DNA from 3 places in the Sanguibacter sp. Z6_81 genome. Region 3 is predicted to be linked to each of the others. Evidence: predicted binding sites of a transcription regulator. Region 3 holds the regulator's gene; each other region holds the start of a gene.
The links. The regulator HrcA, encoded in region 3, represses chaperone genes, less so after heat shock. The targets are predictions, from matches to a motif close to TTNGCACTCGNNNNNNNCGAGTGCNAA.

Region 1 (7,181 bases), on a different contig from region 3:
ATCGACGTAGTAGCGGTCGGTTTCTGTCCTCTTCTCGAGGAAGATTGGGCGCATGGGGTCCTCGTCGCGCATGCTCACGCTGTTGTCCCTGCTGCAGACGCGGCGGGACTGGCCTGGTGACGTGTTGGCCGACCGGCTGCACGTCAGCAGCCGCACCGTCCGGCGCGACGTCGAGCGGCTCCGTGAGCTGGGCTACCGGATCGACGCCGTGAAGGGACCCGACGGCGGGTACCGGCTCGAGGCAGGTGCGGAGCTCCCGCCGCTGATGTTCGACGACGACCAGGCCCTCGCCCTGGCGGTCGCCCTCCAGACCGCGGCCGGGTCCGTCGGGCCTGTCGGCGAAGGTGCCCTGCGAGCGCTCGCGACCGTGCGTCAGGTGCTGCCCTCCCGGCTGCGCCACCGTCTCGATGCCGTGCGGTTCACGACGCTCCCCGAGCACCCGGGTACTCCACGGACGGACCCCGACGTCCTGCTCGCCGTCATGGCGGCCGTCCGTGCGAACGAGGTGCTGCGCTTCGACTACGGCGCGGCGGACGACCCCGACGGCGCGGCTCCCGTGCCGCGGCGCGTCGAACCCCACCACGTCGCCGCGCACGGTGGCCGGTGGTACCTCGTCGCCCACGACCTCGACCGTGACGACTGGCGGGTGTTCCGCCTCGACCGCCTCCGGCCGCGCACACCCACCGGTCCCCGGTTCGCACCGCGGACCGTCCCGGGTGGTGACGTCCGCACCTTCCTCGCCGCCCGCTTCACGGGCTCCGACGAGTTCGGCAACCTTCCGTGCGTCGGTGAGGCCGTCCTCGCCCTGTCGACGCGGGAGGTGGCGCCGTTCCTGCCCGACGGCATCGTCACGGACCTCGGTCCGGACCGCTGCCGGGTGGTCGTCGGGTCCTGGTCGTGGATGTCGCTCGCGGCCGCGCTCGTGCGGTTCGACGTTCCCGTCACGGCGGTGTCGCCGCAGGATCTCCGCGACGCGTTCGCCGTCCTCGCGGGCCGCTCTGCCGCAGCTGGCCAGGGCCTCGAGGCGCGATCAGACGAAACATTTTAGGACTAAAGACACGAATGCCCGTTTCGCGCTACGCTCCGCAAGCCATTCAACATTCAACGACGAAGGCTTGAAGATGGAGCGACGATGACGAACGCAGCCCCGAGCACCCTCGACTCACGCCCGACCGCCGCCCCAGAGACGGTCGTCACCCACGTCGCGGCGCGGCGGATCCTCGCCGTCTTCCGCATCGCGGTCGGTCTCGTGTTCCTCTGGCCCTTCCTCGACAAGGCGTTCGGCCTCGGCTTCGCGACCCCGTCCGACCGCGCCTGGATCCATGGCGGCGCCCCCAGCCAGGGCTACCTGCGCAGCGACGGCGTCGAGGGGCCGGCGAAGGACCTGCTCGCATCCATGGCCAGCCCCCTGTCCGACTGGCTGTTCATGCTCGGCATGCTGGGCGTGGGCCTCGCCCTCGTCCTCGGGATCGGCCTGCGCATCGCCGCCGTCGCCGGCGCCATCCTCATGCTCACGCTCTACGTCGCGAGCTGGCCGTTCAACTCCGGCAGCCAGAACCCGCTCGTCGACCAGCACCTCGTGTTCGCCCTCGCCGTCGTGCTGCTCGCCGCGCTCAACGCCGGGGACACCTGGGGCCTGGGACGCCCGTGGGCAGCACTCGTCGGCCGGCACACCTGGCTGCGCTGACCGCTCGACCGCGCGCCTGTGACCCACCGCACTCGCGCCCACTGTCGCGACATGCTCGTCGACCACTAGCCTTGCGCAAATGGGACATGAGCGCATCTATGTGGAGATCCGGATCCAGACGGATCTGGCCACCCTCTGGACGGCCACCCAGGACCCCGACCTCCACGCCTCATGGGACCTGCGCTTCACGTCGATCACGCACCTGCCGACGCCTGACGGTGACCCGCAGCAGTTCACCTACGCCAACCGCGCGCTGCCGGGCCTCCCCCTGACCGGCGTCGGGATCTCGCTCGGCGAGCGCCACCGGCCCGACGGCGGCTGCACGTCCGCGTTGCGCTTCGCGGCCGACGACGCGCTCTCGCCCATCGCGACCGGCGCCGGGTACTGGCGGTACGTGCCCGACGCCGACGGCGTCCGGTTCCTCACGGGCTACGACTACACGCCTGGCTGGCAGGGCGCGACGCTGGACCGCGTCGTCGTGCGGCCGTTCATCGGATGGATGACCGCGTGGAGCTTCGACCGCCTGCGCCTGTGGCTGGAGGACGGGATCACTCCGCGCGCGTCCCTCGTGCGCAGTCTCGTCGTCCTCTCGGCGCGGGTGGTGGCCCTGGCCACGCTCGTCGTGGCCGCCCGGTCGTCGTCCGGGGGCCCCCGACGCCGGGCTCTCGGGCTCCTCGCCGCAGCAGGTGTCGTGCTGGTCGCCCCGCTGCCCGTCGACGTGCCACGCGCCCGACGCTGCCGGCGCACGCCGGTCGGCGTCGAGCGCCCACCGCGCATCACCGAGCGCGTCAGCGCCTCGCGGCTCCCACCCCTGCCCCACCCCACCCCACAGGAGCGCTCATGATCACCGACCCCGTCTTCGCGCGTGCCCTCGGCAGCGACACCGACCGTCTCCACCCCGAGATGCGGCGCCGGTTCGGCCTGACTCCCGACGGGGAGAACGCCTGCGTGGGGCGCGGCGTCATGGAGGAGATCTGGCGCGGACCCGCCGTCACGGTGCCCTTCCTGTGGCTCGGTGCGTGGCGGAACATCCTCGTGCCGCGGACGGGGACCGACGTGCCGTTCACGATCGAGAACTACGCCTACACCGACTCGCTGGGGCGCGACACCGTGACGTTCGTCCGGACGTTCGAGTTCCCCCGCGGACGCCGCAGCCGCTTCGACGCGACGATGGTCTACGACGCACGCAACGACCGTGTCCTCGACTACCTCGGCACGCACCAGCACCTCGCCGTCGACCTGGACCTCGAGGTCGACGAGCGCGGCGGGCTCGTCGTGCGCACCGGGCCGCAGCGCTTCTACTCGGGCCCGGTCGGATTCTCGTTCCCGATGATCGCCAGCGGGACCGGCGTCCTGCGGGAGCACTACGACGACGACGCGGGCTGCTTCCGGGTCGACCTCACCGTGAGCAACCCGGTCGTGGGCCCGATCTTCGGGTACCGCGGCACCTTCCAGTGCTCCTACTCCGAGCTGGCCGCGGCCACGATCCCTGCCGCGGCGAAACCGCTGCGTGAGGAGTACCGACGGTGAACGGCGCTCCGTGACGACCGGGGCCCGGGGTGCGGTGGTGCGCGCCGCGTCCCGGGCGGACCGGGACGACCGCCGGTAGCGTCGGAGGCTCCACCACCCACGACGACCGCCCGGAGGCTCCCATGATGCAGTGGCAGGAGACCGCGCCAGAGGTGTGGACGGCATCCACGGCCGACCGCGTCTACACGGTGACGAAGAACCACCACCGGTGGCAGTTCCGGTGCACCCCTCCGCCGGCCGACCTGACGGCCGACGGGGCGCTGTGGCCCACGCTCCTCGAGGCCCAGGAAGAGGCAGAGGAGCACAGCCACCTGCCCTGAGCCGCGGCGCCCGGAGGGTCAGGACGAGCGGTCGACCGCCGTCGGGCCGTCCGGGTCCGAGCTCTCGTCGTGGCGCCCCGGCTCGTCGGCGTCGATGGAGATGCGCGCGATCCGTGCGGTCTTCTCCCGCTCGTCGATGACGTCGCGCCCGGGACCGGAGAACGCCTTGAGACGCTCGCGCGCCGCCGGGCTCCCGGTGAACAGTCCGCCGGCTGCGGCCTCCGCCGCGCTGAGCACCTGCGTCTCGGCGACGTCACCGAGCCCGCCGCGCGGGTCGCCGTCGGCGGGATGGACGCCCCGGGTGGGCTCGGCCAACCGCATCCGCACGCCCGGTCGAGCGACCCGTACCGGGATCCGCGCCGGCAGACGCGGCTGCTCGGCGGCCGGGGGCGCGGGGGCGGCGTGTCCGGCCGGGGCGGCCTCGGGCGGGAGGGCCCCGGGCGGAGGCTCGGGGATCTCGGGCGCCCCCTCGGTGACCCGCACCCGCGGGACACCCTGGGGGGCGGAGCGCTGCAGCCACGTCACGAGGCCCTCACGGAGATAGCAGCGCAGGTCGAACAGCGTCCCGGCGTCGACGGCGCTGGCCATCGCGCGCACCCGGACGAACCCACCCACGGCGTCGGTGATCTGCAGGATGCCCACGCGCTTGTCCCAGAGGTCGGTCGCCGCGAGCAGCCGGGTGAGCTCGGCGCGCATGGCCTCTACGGGCACGTCCCAGTCGAGGTCGATCTCCACCGTGCCGAGGAGGTCGGCCGCCCGGCGCGTCCAGTTCTGGAACGGTGTCGTCGTGAAGTACGTGCACGGGAGGATGAGGCGTCGGTCGTCCCAGATGTGCACCACGACGTACGTCATGGTGATCTCCTCGATCCGCCCCCACTCTCCCTCGAGCACGACGACGTCGTCCACGCGGATCGCGTCCGTGAAGGCGATCTGCATCCCGGCGAACACGTTCCCCAGGGTCGACTGGGCGGCGAGACCGGCGACGATCGACACGACACCGGCGGAGGCGAGGAGGCTCGCGCCTGCCGCCCGGGCCGAGGGGAAGGTCAGGAGCACCCCCGCGAGCGCGCACAGGACGATGACGGCCACGGTGACGCGCCGGACCACGGTGATCTGCGTGCGCACGCGTCGCGCGTGCCGGTTGTCCGCGACGTCGGTGCGGAACCGGAGCAGGGCACCGTCCTCGATGACGAAGGCGAGCGCTCCGACGAACCACGCGCCGACGATGATGAAGGCGATGAGCAGCAGGTGCTCCGCGAAGGGGAGCCAGCCCTGCGAGGGAGCCGTCACGAGCCGGACCGCGATCCACACGGCGACGACCATGAGCACCGCTCGCAGGGGTCTGCGCATCCGCCGGGACAGGTCCTCGGCCATCCAGCTCCGGCTCGCGAGGCGTCGGGTGAGCACGGAGATGACGGTTCCGAGGACGAAGGCCACGACGACTGCGCCGAGGACGCTGAGAACTGTCAGGAGCACGTTGGTCGCGTCAGGGACGTCGGCTTCGGGCATGCGTCCACGCTAGGCGCCGCGCTGGGGGATGTCATGACGATCGGGTGAAGAACATGTTGTGACCAGCGGCGATGCACCGCCCGGAACCGCGCTGCGGCAAGCCCAGCGCGGTGTCCGCCGTTCGCTCACGGCGAACACGCCCGGTTGGCACTCGCCGTGCGCGAGTGCTAAAAAAATGTCCCGTAGCCGCACCGGCCGCCCCAGGCGGGCCGGGTCGCGCAGAGGCCCCGGACGGTCCGGGGTCGTCGTCAAGGAGGTGATGGGCGATGGCTACACGTTGGGACCCCTTCCAGGAGATGGACCGCCTGCTGGGCTCGGTCGTCAGTGGCGCGCGCAACGCTGCCCCGCTGCCGATGGACCTCTTCCGCTCCGGCGACCACTATGTGCTCACCGTCGACCTGCCGGGCGTGGACCCCGGGTCCATCGACGTCTCGGTGGAGCACCGCACCCTGACGATCCGCGCCGAACGCACCCCCCGCTCCCACAGCGACGCGCAGTGGCTCGTCCGCGAGCGCCCGTCCGGCACCTTCGCCCGTCAGCTCACGGTGGGCGAGGGCCTGGCTCTCGACGAGATCGCCGCCACGTACCAGGACGGCGTGCTCGCCCTGACCATCCCCGTGAGCGAGCAGTCGAAGCCGCGCCGCATCGAGGTCACGCACGCCGGGTCGAGCACCGTCGGCGCCGCCGGCTCACCCGAGGCGATCGAGTCCGCGCAGACCGTGGACGCCTAGGAACCTCCGGGGACAGGAGGAGCGAGAGCTCCCCTGCGCTCGACCGCCCCGCCACGTCCTGTGCGGACGAGACGGGGCGGCCCCGTGTCCGGACTCAGCGGGCGCCAGCGATGGGCGGCGACGGGAGCGCGACCTCGCCGAGCATGCGCTGTCCGCACGTGCTAGAACGGACATACGGCCTGAAACGGGCATGGCTCGCGGTCGGCACGGTTGCGCTCCGGAGAGTCCGGAGCCGTTGTCCAGGAGGTAAGCACTCATGGCTACACGTTGGGACCCCTTCCACGAGATGGACCGCCTGCTCGGCTCCGTCGTCAGCGGCACGCGCAACGCCGCCGCGATGCCGATGGACCTGCTGCGATCCGGGGACCACTACACGCTCAACGTCGATCTCCCCGGGGTCGAGCCGGACTCCATCGACGTCTCCGTCGAGGACCGCACACTGACCATCCGCGCCGAGCGGAACGCCCCGTCCGACGGCGACGCGCAGTGGCTCGTCCGCGAGCGGCCCGCGGGCACCTACGCACGTCAGCTCACGGTCGGCGAAGGCCTCGCGCTCGACAAGATCGACGCCGCGTACAACGACGGCGTGCTCTCGCTGTCCATCCCGGTGAGCGAGCAGTCGAAGCCCCGCCGCATCGAGGTCGCCCACACCGGGGGCAACCGGACGGTGGGCGGCGGCAGCACCGAGGCGATCGGGCAGCACGCCGGAGCCTGACCCGCGCGCGCGGCCCGCGTCAGCGGGTCGCGCGCCCCTGGGCGGCCGCGAGCAGCCACTCGGCGATCTCCTCGCCGGCGGCCGCCCCGGCAGCGGCCGTGACCGTGAGGTTCGGCGACGACCACCCGACGTCGTGCAGCTCGCCGTGGGCCGGTCGGATCGCGGCCGTGGCCCCCTCGAGCATCTCCGCGTCGAGCAGGGAGTCACCCGCCGCCAGGACCGTCCCGGCGCCGACCCGCCGCGCCACCTCGGCCACGGCCGCGCCCTTGCGGAGCTCCTGCGGCACGAGGTAGAGCTTGCGGCCCTGCAACGAGGCGTGCCACCCGTGCGCGCGCGCCCAGCCCGCGACGTCGTCGACGAATCCGGCCGGCATCGCTTCACGCTGCACGACCGCGTAGCAGAAGAGGCCCTCCGCGCTGCGGAGCTTCTTCGTCCACTCGGGCTTGAACACGCCCTGCATGTATCCCTCGACCTCGTCGAACGGGTGCGAGGACTCCGCCAGCACCCCACGGACGTGCTCCGACCACGCCCGGTCCGCGACGCCGTCGACGAGGATGAACCCGCCGTTGGCCGTGATCGCGTACGGCACCTGCGGGCCCGGGAGGGTGATCCGTCGGTACTGCGCGCGCGTCCGCGTCGTCGCCGGGACGAGCACGCCCAGCGTGGTGAGCGACTCGATCGTCCGCAGG
Region 2 (7,181 bases), on a different contig from region 3:
TAGTCGGGAGAGGGGGGCGGCAGGACGGTGCCCTGCTCGGTGAGCTCGAGCGCGCGGGCGGTGCTGCGGTCGACGAGCGGTCGGAGGGTCGCGAGGTGTGCGGCACGCTCCACCGGGTCGGAGACGTGCGAGAGCACGGCTCCCGCCGCCCACAGGGCCCACCCGGTCGCGTCGGTCTGCAGCCCCCTGTCGTCCGGCGGTCCGGACCCGTCCGGCAGGTAGCGGGCGTGGAAGGAGCCGTCGGGGGCCTGCACGGACTGCAGGAAGGTGAGGACCTCGATCGCGTCGTCCTCGTGGCCGGTCGCCGACAGTGCCACCGCGACGAACGCGTTGTCGCGCGGCCACGCGTACCGCCAGGGCCCGCTCCAGGCTGCGACGACCGCCCCGTCGTCGAGCATGAGGGCGTGGATGTCGAGGAGGGCGTCCGTCGCGAGGTCCTCGAGCTCCGTACCGGCACCGGGAACGGTGCCGGCGGCCAGCCAGTCACGGGCGGCCGCCGCAGCGTCCAGCTCAGCCTGCGTCGCCGCAGCCGGGTCGGTGACGGCGACCCGGCTGTCGTCGAGGTAGACGAGGTCGCTGCCGGGCTCGACGAGGCTCCGCGTGCCGTCCGGGGCGACCGCCACGCCCGTGGAGTCGAGGTCGACGTGCCGGAAGGACGGGGTGAACGGGCCCCACCCGCTGACCTGCGCCGACCACGTCGAGACCCCCAGGAGGGCGACGACGGAGAGGACGACGATCCCGTGGCGGCGCAGGGACCGCGTGCGCTCGCGCCCCGATCGGGGACGAGGACGGGGCGAGCGCGTCACGACTGGTGGAGCGGGAACAGCACGCCGTGGACCCGCGCCCACGCACCGCGGTAGGCGGCGATCGCGGGGGCGACCAACCGCTCGAGCGGGAAGAACGCGAACCAGCACACGACGGTGGGCAGGAAGTGGATGCCGATCGCGAGGTACGTGGCCAGGTGGAAGAGGAAGAACAGGAAGATCGCGATGTACTGCCAGCGACCGCGCAGCCAGAAGATCACGGGCGAGAAGACCTCGATGAGGAACACGCCCCACTGCGCGACGTGCAGCACCGCGGGGACGTCCAGCGTCCAGCGCACGAGGTCCGAGCCCCGCCGCATGATCGCCCACGTGAAGATCGAGCTGTTCGCCCACCCGACGAGGCTCGAGTTGTAGATGACCTTCGCCAGGGCCGAGCCGACGTAGGTCGCGACGGTGGCGATCTGCACGCAGCGCAGCGCCCAGCCTGCCGCCTGCGAGGTGCCCGTGCCGGTGAACCGGGCGGCACCGACGGTGGGCAGGACGAGCGTGGCGAGGATGAGTGCCATGTGGTCGTGGGAGACGTACGCGAACCCCTGGGAGTTGACCATCCACGCGAGGTAGGCGACCGCGACGGTCCATCCCGCGATGCGCGGCAGACGTCCCGTGGCAGCCACGAGGCAGCCGACGACGATGATGGCCTGCAGCACGTACGCGGTGGTGACCGACGGCTCGGGGAACGGCAGGAGGCGCCCGATGAACGTGGGCTGGTAGAACTCGGGCGCGTACCCGTGGCCGATGACGTCGTTGGAGAGGCTGAAGATCGACCAGATGACGAAGAGGTAGATGATCGCCCGGAACACGGCCACCCGGGCGAGGGGGACGGCTGGGAACCACCAGCGCACGACGGCGTTCACGCGTCCGCCCCGTACGTGCCCTCGACGGTCCAGGTGGTGAGGACCTCTTCGGTGGAGACGCCGGTCGGCCTGCCGTCCTTGAGCTCTGACGAGGTACGGAACATCTCGATCTCCACGAGTGCTGGGGCGTCCGGGTGCAGGCCGCTGTAGGCGCGGGCGATCCCCTCGAGGAGCGACGGGTCGTCGAGGATCCGCTGGATCTGGCCCTCGATCTCCGCACGGCCGACGCCGACGCCCGTGGCGTTGAGGGGGACGCCGATCTCGGTGCCCTCGGTGGTGGTCGCGCGCATGTTCGTCGACCGCACCGGCTTGTTCGGGTCGCTGCCCTGTGCGTACTGGGAGAGGGAGCCGAGCGGGAAGAAGTCGTTGCTCTTGAGGAACTGCGAGGACACGAGGACGGCGAGGGCGGCGAGGGCGGCTGCGAGGCGCCACGCGAGCGAGCCGCGCCCGAGCGTCCGGTCGTGCGGCGCCGTCACGGCGGGCGCTGTCGCTGTGCGGGCGTCGTCGTCATGGGTGGCGGGATTCACCCGAGCACTGTAGCGGGCCGCTCCCGGCCGTCCTGCGGATCGGGCCTGCTGCGAGTCCCGCAGCGACGCGGGTCCGGACGACCCGTCTTGCACTCTCCATGCCCGAGTGCCAATAATGGCGTTAGCACTCTCACTAGGAGAGTGACAGAACTACCGGTCGATCGGTGAGGTTCGAACCCGCGTCGTGACATGAACGTCCCGGGATCGCGCCGTCCGTCGCGGGCACCTGCCGACCACCCACACGCCACCAGTGGAGGATCACACCCCAATGGCAAAAATTATCGCCTTCAACGAGGAGGCCCGTCGCGGTATGGAGCGTGGACTCAACATCCTCGCTGACACCGTGAAGGTCACGCTCGGCCCGAAGGGCCGCAACGTCGTCCTCGACAAGAAGTGGGGCGCGCCCACCATCACGAACGATGGTGTGAGCATCGCCAAGGAGATCGAGCTCGAGGAGCCGTTCGAGAAGATCGGCGCCGAGCTCGTCAAGGAGGTCGCCAAGAAGACCGACGACGTCGCCGGTGACGGTACGACGACCGCCACGGTCCTCGCCCAGGCACTCGTGCGTGAGGGGCTGCGCAACGTCGCCGCCGGGTCCAACCCGATCGCCCTCAAGCGCGGCATCGAGAAGGCCGTCGAGGCCGTCATCGCGGAGCTGCTCACCGCGGCCAAGGACATCGAGACCAAGGAAGAGATCGCCGCCACCGCTGCGATCTCCGCTGGCGACCCCGCGATCGGCGAGCTCATCGCCGAGGCGCTCGACAAGGTCGGCAAGGAAGGTGTCATCACCGTCGAGGAGTCGAACACCTTCGGGCTCGAGCTCGAGCTCACCGAGGGTATGCGCTTCGACAAGGGCTTCCTCGCCCGCTACTTCGAGACCGACCCCGAGCGCCAGGAAGCGGTCCTCGAGGACCCGTACATCCTGCTCGTCGAGGGCAAGATCTCGAACGTCAAGGACCTCCTGCCCCTGCTCGACCAGGTGATGAAGTCCGGGCGTTCGCTGCTCATCATTGCTGAGGACGTCGAGGGCGAGGCTCTTGCGACCCTCGTGCTCAACAAGATCCGCGGCACGTTCAAGTCCGTCGCCGTCAAGGCTCCGGGCTTCGGCGACCGCCGCAAGGCGATCCTCCAGGACATCGCGATCCTCACGGGCGCCCAGGTCATCTCCGAGACCGTCGGCCTCAAGCTCGACACGGCGACGCTCGACCTGCTCGGCCAGTCCCGCAAGGTCGTCGTCACCAAGGACGAGACGACCATCGTCGAGGGCGCCGGCGACGTCGACCAGATCGCTGGTCGCGTCAAGCAGATCCGTTCCGAGATCGAGAAGTCGGACTCCGACTACGACCGCGAGAAGCTCCAGGAGCGCCTCGCGAAGCTCGCCGGTGGTGTCGCGGTCATCAAGGCCGGTGCCGCCACGGAGGTCGAGCTCAAGGAGCGCAAGCACCGCATCGAGGACGCCGTGCGCAACGCGAAGGCAGCCGTCGAGGAGGGCATCGTCGCCGGTGGTGGCGTCGCGCTCATCCAGGCCGGCAAGCTCGCGTTCGAGACGTCCGCCATCACGGAGCTCGAGGGCGACGAGGCGACCGGTGCGAGCATCGTGCGCCTGGCCATCGATGCGCCGCTCAAGCAGATCGCGATCAACGCTGGTCTCGAGGGTGGGGTCGTGGCCGAGAAGGTCCGCAACCTCCCGTCCGGCCACGGCCTGAACGCCGCGACCGGCGTCTACGAGGATCTCCTCGCAGCCGGCGTGAACGACCCGGTCAAGGTCACCCGTTCCGCACTGCAGAACGCGGCCTCGATCGCGGCGCTCTTCCTCACGACCGAGGCAGTCGTCGCGGACAAGCCGGAGAAGCAGCCGGCGATGCCCGGTGGCGACGGCGGCATGGGCGGCATGGACTTCTGATCCAGCCCGTCACCGACCGCTAGGTCGGACGCAGTACCGCAGTGCACGAGGGCCGGTCGGCCCGGGAGCGATCCCGGGGCGGCCGGCCCTCGCTGCGTCCACGGGCGGAGTGGTCGCCACGCGGCGACGAGAGCCGATCCCGTCGGGTGCCGGAGCGTGGGCTGTGCCTAAGGTGGAGCGATGAGCAGCCTCGCCCCCGACCTCGACCCTGCCCACACCCCCGAGAGCACAGAATCCCGCGCGGAGCCCCGGGGACCGGTCCCCAGCGAGCCGGCCTGGTGGACCCGGGCCGTCGTCTACCAGATCTACCCGAGGAGCTTCGCGGACTCGGACGGTGACGGCTTCGGCGACCTCGGCGGGATCCGGTCGAAGCTCGACCACCTCGCCGAGCTGGGGGTCGACGTCCTGTGGCTCTCGCCGATCTACCCGTCGCCGCAGCACGACAACGGGTACGACATCAGCGACTACGACGGCATCGACCCGAGGTTCGGCACCCCCGAGGAGTTCGACGCCCTCGTCGCCGAGGCGCACGAGCGCGGCATGAAGATCGTCATGGACCTCGTCGTCAACCACACGAGCGACGAGCACCCGTGGTTCGTCGAGTCGAGGTCCTCACGCCACAACCCCAAGCGGGACTGGTACTGGTGGCGCTCGCCGCGGGAGGTCGAGCACTCGGCCCTGCCCACGGAGCCGAACGCGTGGCGCTCGGCGTTCAGCGGCCCGGCATGGACCCTCGACCCCCTCACGGGGCAGTACTACCTCCACCTCTTCGCCCCGCAGCAGCCTGACCTCAACTGGGAGAACCCGGAGGTCCGCCAGGCCGTGTACGCGATGATGAACCGCTGGCTCGACCGCGGGGTCGACGGGTTCCGCATGGACGTCATCAACCTCATCTCCAAGCGTCTCGAGATGATCGACGGCGACGAGCACGTCGAGGGCTCCGGGTTCGTCATGGGTCCGCGCCTGCACGAGTTCATGCAGGAGATGCACGACGCGGTGTTCGCCGACCGTGATGGTGAGTACCTCACGGTGGGGGAGATGCCCGGCGTCACCGTCGAGGAGGCACGCCTGTTCACCGATCCCGCGCGTCGGGAGCTGGACATGGTGTTCCAGTTCGAGCACGTCGCCCTCGACCAGGGGGCCGACAAGTTCGACCCCGTGCCGTTCGACCTCGTCGCCTTCAAGCGCTCGATGAGCCGGTGGCAGGAGGGGCTCGCGGACGTCGGCTGGAACAGCCTGTACCTGAGCAACCACGACCAGCCCCGTCCGGTGTCCCGCTACGGCGACGACGGCGCGTACCGGTACGAGTCCGCGACCCTGTGGGCGACGCTCCTGCACATGCAGCGCGGTACGCCGTACGTCTACCAGGGCGAGGAGATCGGCATGACGAACGTGCCGTTCGCCGACATCGACGACTTCCGGGACCTCGAGTCGATCAACTACTACCGCGAGACGGTCACGGAGCTCGCGCGGCGCTCGCCGGAGGACGTGCTCGCCGGACTGCGCCGGATGAGCAGGGACAACGCGCGGACACCGGTCCAGTGGGACGACTCCGAACATGCGGGATTCACGACGGGCGAGCCGTGGATCCCCGTGAACGACAACTACCGCGGGGTGAACGCCACCGCCGACCGTGCGGCGGAGCGCAGCGTGTTCGCGCACTACCAGCGCCTCATCGCCCTCCGGCACTCGAGCGACCTCGTCGCGCTCGGCCGCTACGAGGCGCTCGAGGATAACCACCCCCGGCTGTACGCGTTCACCCGGACGCTCGACGACGAGCAGCTCCTCGTCGTCGGCAACGTCTCCGGCGAGGAGCTCGACGTCCCGCTCCTGGCGGACTGGCTCGACGAGCCGGTCGTCGTCGCGAACTATCCTGCGCCGGCAGGCACCGTCCTCGCGCCGTGGGAGGTGCGCGTCTACCAGCGCGGCTGAGGACCCGGTGAGGTGGTCGGTGAGGTCGCGGTGAGCTGCTCGACGATGCCCACCGCCTGCTGCCAGTACCGGGTGTAGTGCTGGGGGTCGGCGTTGCGCTGCACGGTGTGCGCGACGGCCGTCGGCTCCATCGAGTCCCGCCCGGGGACGCGCGCGAGCTGGGTGAAGAAGCTCGTCGCGCTGCGGGTGGGGTCCATGCGGTCGGCGAGCGTGCCCCACGCGCCGTTGTCGCGTTGCTGGAACAGTCCACGGCTGTCCGGCCCGACGGTGTCACCGTGGTCGAGGACACGGAGCGACGACTCTCCCAGAGCGGTCATGACGCCGATCGTCTGGTCGCGCTGCGACAGGCCCATGGCCTGCCCCGCGGCGACGACGGCTCGGGCGTTCTCGACCTGCTCGGTCGTCAGGCCGGCGATCGTCGTCGACTGCTGCACCGCCGGGGCCCCGTGGACTGCCCCGACCTGTGTCGTGACCTGTGCGGAGAGCGCGGCTGCGAAGGACCCCGTGCTCGCTGTCCCGGGGGAGGCTGCGGGCGTGAGTGGTCCGAGGGCGGCCGCACCCCCGTGCGAACCGGTCGACGAGACAGCCGGCGTGGTCGTCGGGGGTTGGCGGGACGAGAGCGTCGCGAGTGTCGTGCGGATGTCGGCGACGCGTGCGCCGATCGAGCTCATCGCATCCATGCGCGTCCTCCTCGTGCCGCCCGGTGGGTGTTCCTCCTGGTCCTATCGGCAGCACCGCCGTTCGCGTGAGCAGACCCCCGCGCGGCCTGATACAGCGGGCCGTCTCCGAGCCGTGACCTCGCGGACAACGCCCGAAACACCCGGACACGAGGTGTTTACATTCCCGGCGAACCGCGGAAATGCGCCGTCCCTAGCGTGTACAGCACTGAGCACAGGGCTGTATACGCGTCGGGACCGAGGAATCGGCACCTGGCCGGTGCTCATCCCGGAACCGCCTCCAGCGCACTCCAGCGCTGCCCGAAAGGAACCTCGATGACCTCAACGCGACGCCTCGTCGCAGCTCCCGCTGCGATCCTCGCTCTCACGCTCGGCCTGTCTGCGTGCGGCGCCAAGGCCGACTCGACGTCCAGTGCGGCCCCCACCGAGTCCTGCGTCGCCACGGACGGCGACTCGGTGAAGAT
Region 3 (7,181 bases):
CGCGCAGGGCGCGGACCACCGGCGGTTCGGTGTGTACGTGCACGTCCCGTTCTGCACCGTGCGGTGCGGGTACTGCGACTTCAACACCTACACGGCGAGCGAGCTGGGCGGGGGCGCGAGCCAGCACGCCTATGCGAGCACCGTGCTCCAGGAGATCGACCTCGCGACGCGCGTCATGGACGCCGCGGGACTCCCCGCACGTGAGGTCTCCACGGTGTTCGTGGGCGGGGGGACCCCCACGCTGCTGCCCGCGGGCGATCTCGTCCGGATGCTCGACGGTGTGCGCCGGGCGTGGGGACTCGCACCGGGCGCCGAGGTGACCACCGAGGCGAACCCCGACTCGGTGACGCCCGAGTCGCTCGCGGCCCTGGCCGACGCAGGCTTCACCCGGGTCTCGTTCGGCATGCAGTCCGCCGTCCCGCACGTCCTGGCCACGCTGGAGCGCACGCACGACCCGCGCCGGATCCCCGACGTCGTGCGTTGGGCGCGCGAGGCCGGGCTCGACGTCTCGCTCGACCTCATCTACGGGACGCCGGGGGAGTCCCTCGAGGACTGGCGCACGAGCGTGCAGGCCGCGCTCGCCACGGGCGTCGACCATGTCTCGGCGTACGCGCTCGTCGTCGAGCCCGGCACGAAGATGGCCGCGCAGGTGCGCCGCGGGCAGCTGGCGCTGCCGAGCGAGGACGACCAGGCGGCGAAGTACGAGATGGCGGACGAGCTGCTCACGGCGTCTGGTCTCGAGTGGTACGAGGTGTCGAACTGGGCGCGCACGGTCGACGGCCGGGTCGCGGCGTGCGAGCACAATCTTGCCTACTGGCGCGGTGAGGACTGGTGGGGGCTGGGCCCGGGGGCGCACTCCTACCTCGGTTCCGACGCGCCGGGGACCCGGGGTCTGCGGTGGTGGAACGCCAAGCACCCGCTGCGCTATGCCACCCGCCTGGACGCCGGCCTCAGCCCGGCCGCGGGCCAGGAGGTGCTCGACGACGAGGCCGCCCAGCTCGAGAAGGTCATGCTCGCCGTCCGGTTGCGCGACGGGCTGGACCTGTCCGTGCTCTCGGCGCGGGCCCGCCGCGCGGTCGCGGGACACGTGGCGAGCGGTCTGCTCGACGGAGCGAGCGCGATCCGCGGCCGCGCGGTCCTCACGCTGCGTGGCCGGCTCCTCGCGGACACCGTCGTGCGGGACCTCACGGACTGAGCCACCGGGCGGGTGAGGCCGGCGGCACCGGCGGTCGGGTCAGGCCGCCGGCTCGGTGACGAAGTCGATGAGCTCCTCGACGCGCCCGAGCAGGGACGGCTCGAGGTCGGCGTAGCTGCGGACGGTCCCGAGGATCCGCTTCCAGCCCTGTGCGACGTCTGCCTGGTCGTGCGCGGGCCATCCGAGCTCGCGGAGCATCCCGTACTTCCACTCCGTGCCGCGCTCGATGACGGGCCACGCGGCCAGCCCGACCCGCTCCGGTCGCACGGCCTGCCACACGTCGACGTACGGGTGGCCGAGGATGAGGACGTTCCCGCCGCGGAACCTCTTCATCACGTCGTCGGCGATGCGCTGCTCCTTGCTCCCCGGGACGAGGTGGTCGACGAGCACCCCGACGCGGCGCTCTCGCGTCGGCCCGAACTCGGCGAGCGCCTCGGCAAGGTTGTCGACGCCGTCGAGACCCTCGACGACGACGCCCTCCACGCGCAGGTCGTCGCCCCAGACGCGCTCGACGAGCTCGGCGTCGTGGCGGCCCTCGACCCAGATGCGGCTGCCCCGCGCGACGCGTGCGCGGGCGTTCGCCACGGCGCGGGAGCCGGACGCGGTGCGTGCTGGTGCGGCGGGGGCGGCAACGGATCGTGCGGGGGTGAGCTCCACCGGGGCACCGTCGACCCAGAACCCCGGGCCGAGCGGGAACGTCCTGGTCCGGCCCGCCCGGTCCTCCAGCACGACGACGTGCATACCTCCGGACTTCTCGGTCCGCGTGATGGCCCCGACCCACCCCGTCGTCACCTCCTCGACGACGAGCCCGACGTCTGCCGGGACCGGACGCGAGGTGGGGCGACGACGGTGGTGGGTGGCCGGGGAGGACAGGACGTCGTCGGAGTAGCGGTCGTTGCTCACGCGAGGAAGGTTAGCCGCTGACGTGGGTGTGGCCTCGGCAACACGGCCCGGGCCACGGCGGACGGCGGCGTAGAATTAGCACTCGAGAAGTCCGAGTGCTTACCGTCGGTGCACGGCGGCCGGTGTCGTGCGCACGAGACTGCCGCCGGTCCGTGCCCATCGAGGCGGACGCGGCGTGGCGGGCGAGGCCGGACGCGTTCGAGAGCGAAGGAGGTGGTGGGATGGCGTCGAGCGACGAGCGCAGGCTCGAGGTCCTGCGTGCCATCGTGGAGGACTACGTCCAGACACGGGAGCCCGTCGGCTCCAAGCTCCTCGCCGAGCGGCACGGGCTGGGCGTGTCACCCGCGACGATCCGCAACGACATGGCGGCCCTCGAGGAGGGCGGCTTCATCGCGCAGCCCCACACCTCCGCCGGGCGCGTGCCCACCGACAAGGGATACCGCCTGTTCGTCGACCGTCTCGCGAGCGTGCGGGCACTGTCGCCCGCCGAGAAGAACGCCATCGAGACGTTCCTCAACGGCGCCGTCGACCTCGACGACGTCGTCTCTCGCGCGGGGCGCCTGCTCGCGCAGCTCACCGGTCAGGTCGCGGTCGTCCAGTACCCCTCGCTGCGCCGCTCCGGTCTGCGTCACCTCGAGCTCGTCGTCCTCGGCGACCGACGCCTCCTCGTCGTGATCATCACCGACACCGGACGCGTCGAGCAGCGCACGCTCGAGCTCGCGTCCGCACCGCAGGAAGGTGTGCTCGTCGAGCTCCGCACGCGGCTCAACGCCGCAGCTGCCGGCCGCCGGCTCGCCGAGCTCCGGACGGCCCTCGCCGAGCTCGCGCAGTCCTACCACCCGTCCGAGCGCGAGCTCGTCACGCGCGTCGGCGAGGTCATCACCGAGACGCTCGCGCAGGAGAGCGAGGAACGGTTCGTGCTCGCGGGCACCGCGAACCTCGCCCAGGCGGGCATGCGCTTCGAGCACGCCCTGCGGCCCGTCCTCGAAGCGCTGGAGGAGCAGGTCGTGCTGCTCAACCTCCTCACCGAGATGGCGGAGGACTCCGCCACCGTCAACGTCCGCATCGGCCGGGAGACCCAGCTCGCCAACCTGTTCGAGACCTCGGTCGTGACGACCGGGTACGGCTCGGACGGAGGCTCCGTCGCGACGATCGGGTCGATCGGTCCCACCCGGATGGACTATCCCGGCACCATCGCGGCCGTGCGGGCCGTGGCACGCTACCTGTCCCGGATCCTCAGCACGTGAGATCCGTCCCCGACATCCGCCAGACCACAGAAACCCGATCGGCAGAGAGCAGCCAGTGAGCGACTATTACGAGACCCTCGGCGTCCCGCGTGACGCCAGCCAGGACCAGATCAAGAAGGCGTACCGCAAGCTCGCGCGCGAGCTCCACCCGGACGTCGCCGGGCCTGACGCCGAAGACCGGTTCAAGGACGTCTCGCGCGCCTACGAGGTGCTGAGCAACGCGGAGAAGCGTCAGTCGTACGACATGGGCAACGACCCCTCCGCCCCCGGGGGCGGCATGGGTGGGGGCTTCGGCTTCCAGGACATCTTCGAGACGTTCTTCGGTGGCGGACAGGCGCAGCGCGGGCCCATCCCGCGCGCGCGACGCGGGCAGGATGCACTCATCCGCCTCGACATCGACCTGTCCGAGGCGGCGTTCGGCGTCCGCAGGGAGATCCAGGTCGACACCGCCGTCGTGTGCGGGACGTGCAGCGGGTCCTGCTGCCGCCCCGGCACCTCCCCGCGCACCTGCGACGTGTGCGGCGGCCGCGGCTCCGTGCAGCGCGTCGCCCGGTCCTTCCTCGGTCAGGTCATGACGACCGCGCCGTGCGCGGCGTGCCAGGGGTTCGGCACGACGATCCCCGAGCCCTGCGCCGAGTGCTCCGGTGAGGGCCGTGTGCGCAGCCGGCGCACCGTGGCGGTCGAGGTGCCCGCGGGCGTTGAGACGGGAACCCGCATCAAGCTCACGTCCCAGGGTGAGGTGGGACCGGCTGGCGGTCCCCCCGGCGACCTCTACTTCGAGATTCGTGAGCGCAAGCACGAGACGCTGCTGCGGCGCGGTGACGACCTGCACTGCACCCTCGAGGTGCCGATGACCGCCGCGGTGCTCGGCACCGTGATGGAGCTCGAGACCCTCGACGGGGTGGAGGAGATCGACCTGCAGCCCGGCACGCAGCCCGGCCAGGTCATCACTCTGAAGAACCTCGGCATCGGGCACCTGCAGGCGCCCGGGCGTGGGGACCTCAACGTCCACATCGAGGTCCAGATCCCCACCTCGCTCACGGAGGAGCAGGCGGACCTCCTGCGGCAGCTGGCCACGCTCCGCGGGGAGGAGCGTCCGGAGGGACGCGTCTCGGCCGCCCACTCCGGTGTGTTCAGCAGGCTGCGCGACAAGCTCGCCGGGCGCTGGTGAGCGCGCCGGTCTTCCTCGCCGACGCGGGCACTCTCGACTCGGTGGCCGTGGGGGACCGGTATGTGCTCGACGGGCCGGAGGGTCGCCACGCCGGCGTCGTGCAGCGACGCGGCCCGGGTGAGGTGCTCGACGTCGTCGACGGTGCCGGGGTGCGGCTGCGCGGAGACGTGGTGGCCGTCGACGGCCCCCGGGTCGAGCTCCTCGTCCGCGCCGTCCGGCGCGAGCCGGACGACGGCATCGAGATCGTGCTCGTGCAGGCGCTCGCCAAGGGCGACCGTGACGAGCTCGCGATCGAGGCCGCGACGGAGGTCGGGGTCGACGCCGTGCTCCCGTGGCAGGCCGAGCGGTCCGTCGTCGTGTGGCGTGGCGAGCGGGCCGAGAAGTCCCGGTCCCGCTGGGTGTCCACCGTCCGGGCGGCGGCGAAGCAGGCACGTCGGGCGACCGTGCCCGACGTGGGACGCGCGGTCGACCTCAAGGCTCTCGGCGCGCTCGTCCGACAGGTCCGTGACGCCGGAGGGACCACGGTCGTGCTCCACGAGGACGCCGAGGTCGCGCTCGCGAGCGTCCCGCTCCCGCCCGCGGACGCCGGCGCGGTCGCGGAACGGCGCCGGGTGCTGCTCGTCGTCGGACCGGAGGGCGGCATCAGCGACCGCGAGGTCGCGGAGCTGCGGACGGCGGGCGCCGTCACCGCGCGCCTGGGCCCGCACGTGCTGCGGACGTCGACCGCGGGACCGGTGGCCGTGGCGCTGCTCTCGCAGCGCCTGGGCCGGTGGGACAGCGAGCCCGCGAGCGCCCTCTCCGGCTAGGCTCGGCGGATGGACATCGTCGACTACGGCACCGAGACGCTCACCCCTGAGACCGACTGCATCTTCTGCAAGATCGTCGCAGGGGAGATCCCCGCGACGATCGTCGCCACCCGCGAGCGCGTCATCGCGTTCCAGGACACCGACCCGCAGGCGCCGATGCACCTGCTCGTCGTACCGCGCACGCACTACGGTGACATCGCCCAGCTCGCCGCCGCCGACGCGGAGCTCCTCGCGGAGATGGTGTCCCTCGCCGACGAGGTGGCCGGCGAGAACGCCGACGGACAGTTCCGCCTCATCTTCAACTCCGGGCCGCACGCGGGCCAGAGCGTCTTCCACGTCCACGGGCACGTCCTCGGCGGCGCACGCCTGGGATGGTCACCCGCCTGAGCGCGCGCTGCTCGCGGGCCCGCGGTCGATAGACTGGGCTCGCGGCGGCCCAGGAACCGGACGTCATCACCGAGCACGGACGAGGAGCGAGCACCCCGCCACATGGCATCTCCAGAGAACGACGACGCAGCAGCGGGCCTGCGTGTCGAGCACAGGATCACCGTCCCGGGCGACGTGTCCATCGCCGCACTCCTCGGCCCGGTGGACTCCGTGCTGCGAGCCGTCGAGGAGGGCTTCACCACGGTCGACGTCTCGATCCGTGAGGACGAGATCGTCCTGCGCGGACCGGTCGCGGACGTCGCGCTCGCGGGGCGCCTCGTCGACGAGCTCATCGAGGTCGTCGCGGCCGGCACGGATGTGACCGCCGAGATCGTCACCCGGTCGATCGCCATGCTCGCCGCGGCGACCGCAGCCACCCGCCCTGCTGAGGTGTTCACCCAGAACATCCTCTCCAGCAAGGGCCGCACCATCGCGCCGAAGACGGCCGGCCAGAAGCACTACGTCGACGCCATCGACGCGAACACCGTGACATTCGGGATCGGGCCGGCCGGGACGGGGAAGACGTACCTCGCGATGGCGAAGGCCGTCCAGGCGCTGCAGGCCAAGCAGATCCACCGCATCGTGCTCACGCGGCCGGCGGTCGAGGCAGGGGAGCGCCTCGGGTTCCTGCCGGGCGGCCTCTCGGAGAAGATCGACCCGTACCTGCGGCCCCTGTACGACGCGCTGCACGACATGATCGACCCCCAGTCGATCCCGCGTCTCATCGAGGCCGGCACCATCGAGGTCGCTCCCCTCGCGTACATGCGTGGCCGCACGCTCAACGACGCGTTCATCATCCTCGACGAGGCGCAGAACACCTCCGCGGAGCAGATGAAGATGTTCCTCACCCGGCTTGGCTTCGGGTCGAGGATGGTCATCACCGGCGACGTCACCCAGGTCGACCTGCCCGGCGGCACCCCGTCGGGCCTGCGCGTCATCGAGGACATCCTCACCGGTGTCGACGACATCGAGTTCTGCCGGCTGCGCTCCACCGACGTCGTCCGCCACCGCCTCGTGGGGGACATCATCGACGCCTACGCCCGGTGGGACCTCGCCGGGGCGGCGGGAACGGCGCGGCGCAGCTCGCGCGACCTCAGCCACGAGAAGGGGCAGCACAGGTGAGCATCGAAGTGAACAACGAGTCCGGCGTCGAGATCGCCGAGGCCGAGTTCGCAGCACTGGGCCGGTTCGTGCTCGAAGAGATGCGCGTGCACCCCATGACCGAGCTGTCGATCCTCTTCGTCGACACGGACGTCATGAGCGAGCTGCACGTGCAGTGGATGGACGAGCCCGGACCCACGGACGTCCTGTCCTTCCCGATGGACGAGCTGCGGCCCGGACGCGACGGGGAGATCACCCCGGCGGGTCTGCTCGGAGACGTCGTCGTGTGTCCCGAGGTCGCTGCCCGCCAGGCCGCGGAGGCGGGGCACTCC

Region 1: the regulator HrcA is predicted to act here: its motif matches at 5,191-5,217, upstream of AC2AXK_RS00880 (Hsp20/alpha crystallin family protein).
Region 2: the regulator HrcA is predicted to act here: its motif matches at 2,327-2,353, upstream of groL (chaperonin GroEL).

What each region holds. Positions count from the first base shown of each region.
Region 1 is NZ_JBXUFV010000001.1:187,385-194,565, forward strand. Features, by position in the region: gene AC2AXK_RS00845 (VOC family protein) at 1-54, opposite strand, end outside; gene AC2AXK_RS00850 (helix-turn-helix transcriptional regulator) at 53-1,048, shown strand; gene AC2AXK_RS00855 (DoxX family protein) at 1,133-1,687, shown strand; gene AC2AXK_RS00860 (hypothetical protein) at 1,767-2,531, shown strand; gene AC2AXK_RS00865 (DUF4166 domain-containing protein) at 2,528-3,217, shown strand; gene AC2AXK_RS00870 (hypothetical protein) at 3,340-3,537, shown strand; gene AC2AXK_RS00875 (mechanosensitive ion channel family protein) at 3,556-5,046, opposite strand; gene AC2AXK_RS00880 (Hsp20/alpha crystallin family protein) at 5,313-5,777, shown strand; gene AC2AXK_RS00885 (Hsp20/alpha crystallin family protein) at 6,034-6,492, shown strand; gene AC2AXK_RS00890 (HAD family hydrolase) at 6,512-7,181, opposite strand, start outside.
Region 2 is NZ_JBXUFV010000007.1:5,697-12,877, reverse strand. Features, by position in the region: gene AC2AXK_RS14285 (glycoside hydrolase family 15 protein) at 1-806, opposite strand, end outside; gene AC2AXK_RS14280 (hypothetical protein) at 803-1,678, opposite strand; gene AC2AXK_RS14275 (hypothetical protein) at 1,675-2,205, opposite strand; gene groL (chaperonin GroEL) at 2,474-4,108, shown strand; gene AC2AXK_RS14265 (glycoside hydrolase family 13 protein) at 4,289-6,040, shown strand; gene AC2AXK_RS14260 (hypothetical protein) at 6,025-6,720, opposite strand; gene urtA (urea ABC transporter substrate-binding protein) at 7,033-7,181, shown strand, end outside.
Region 3 is NZ_JBXUFV010000002.1:608,642-615,822, reverse strand. Features, by position in the region: gene hemW (radical SAM family heme chaperone HemW) at 1-1,195, shown strand, start outside; gene AC2AXK_RS07780 (DUF3097 family protein) at 1,235-2,098, opposite strand; gene hrcA (heat-inducible transcriptional repressor HrcA) at 2,320-3,345, shown strand; gene dnaJ (molecular chaperone DnaJ) at 3,401-4,516, shown strand; gene AC2AXK_RS07765 (16S rRNA (uracil(1498)-N(3))-methyltransferase) at 4,513-5,322, shown strand; gene AC2AXK_RS07760 (HIT domain-containing protein) at 5,332-5,709, shown strand; gene AC2AXK_RS07755 (PhoH family protein) at 5,812-6,870, shown strand; gene ybeY (rRNA maturation RNase YbeY) at 6,867-7,181, shown strand, end outside.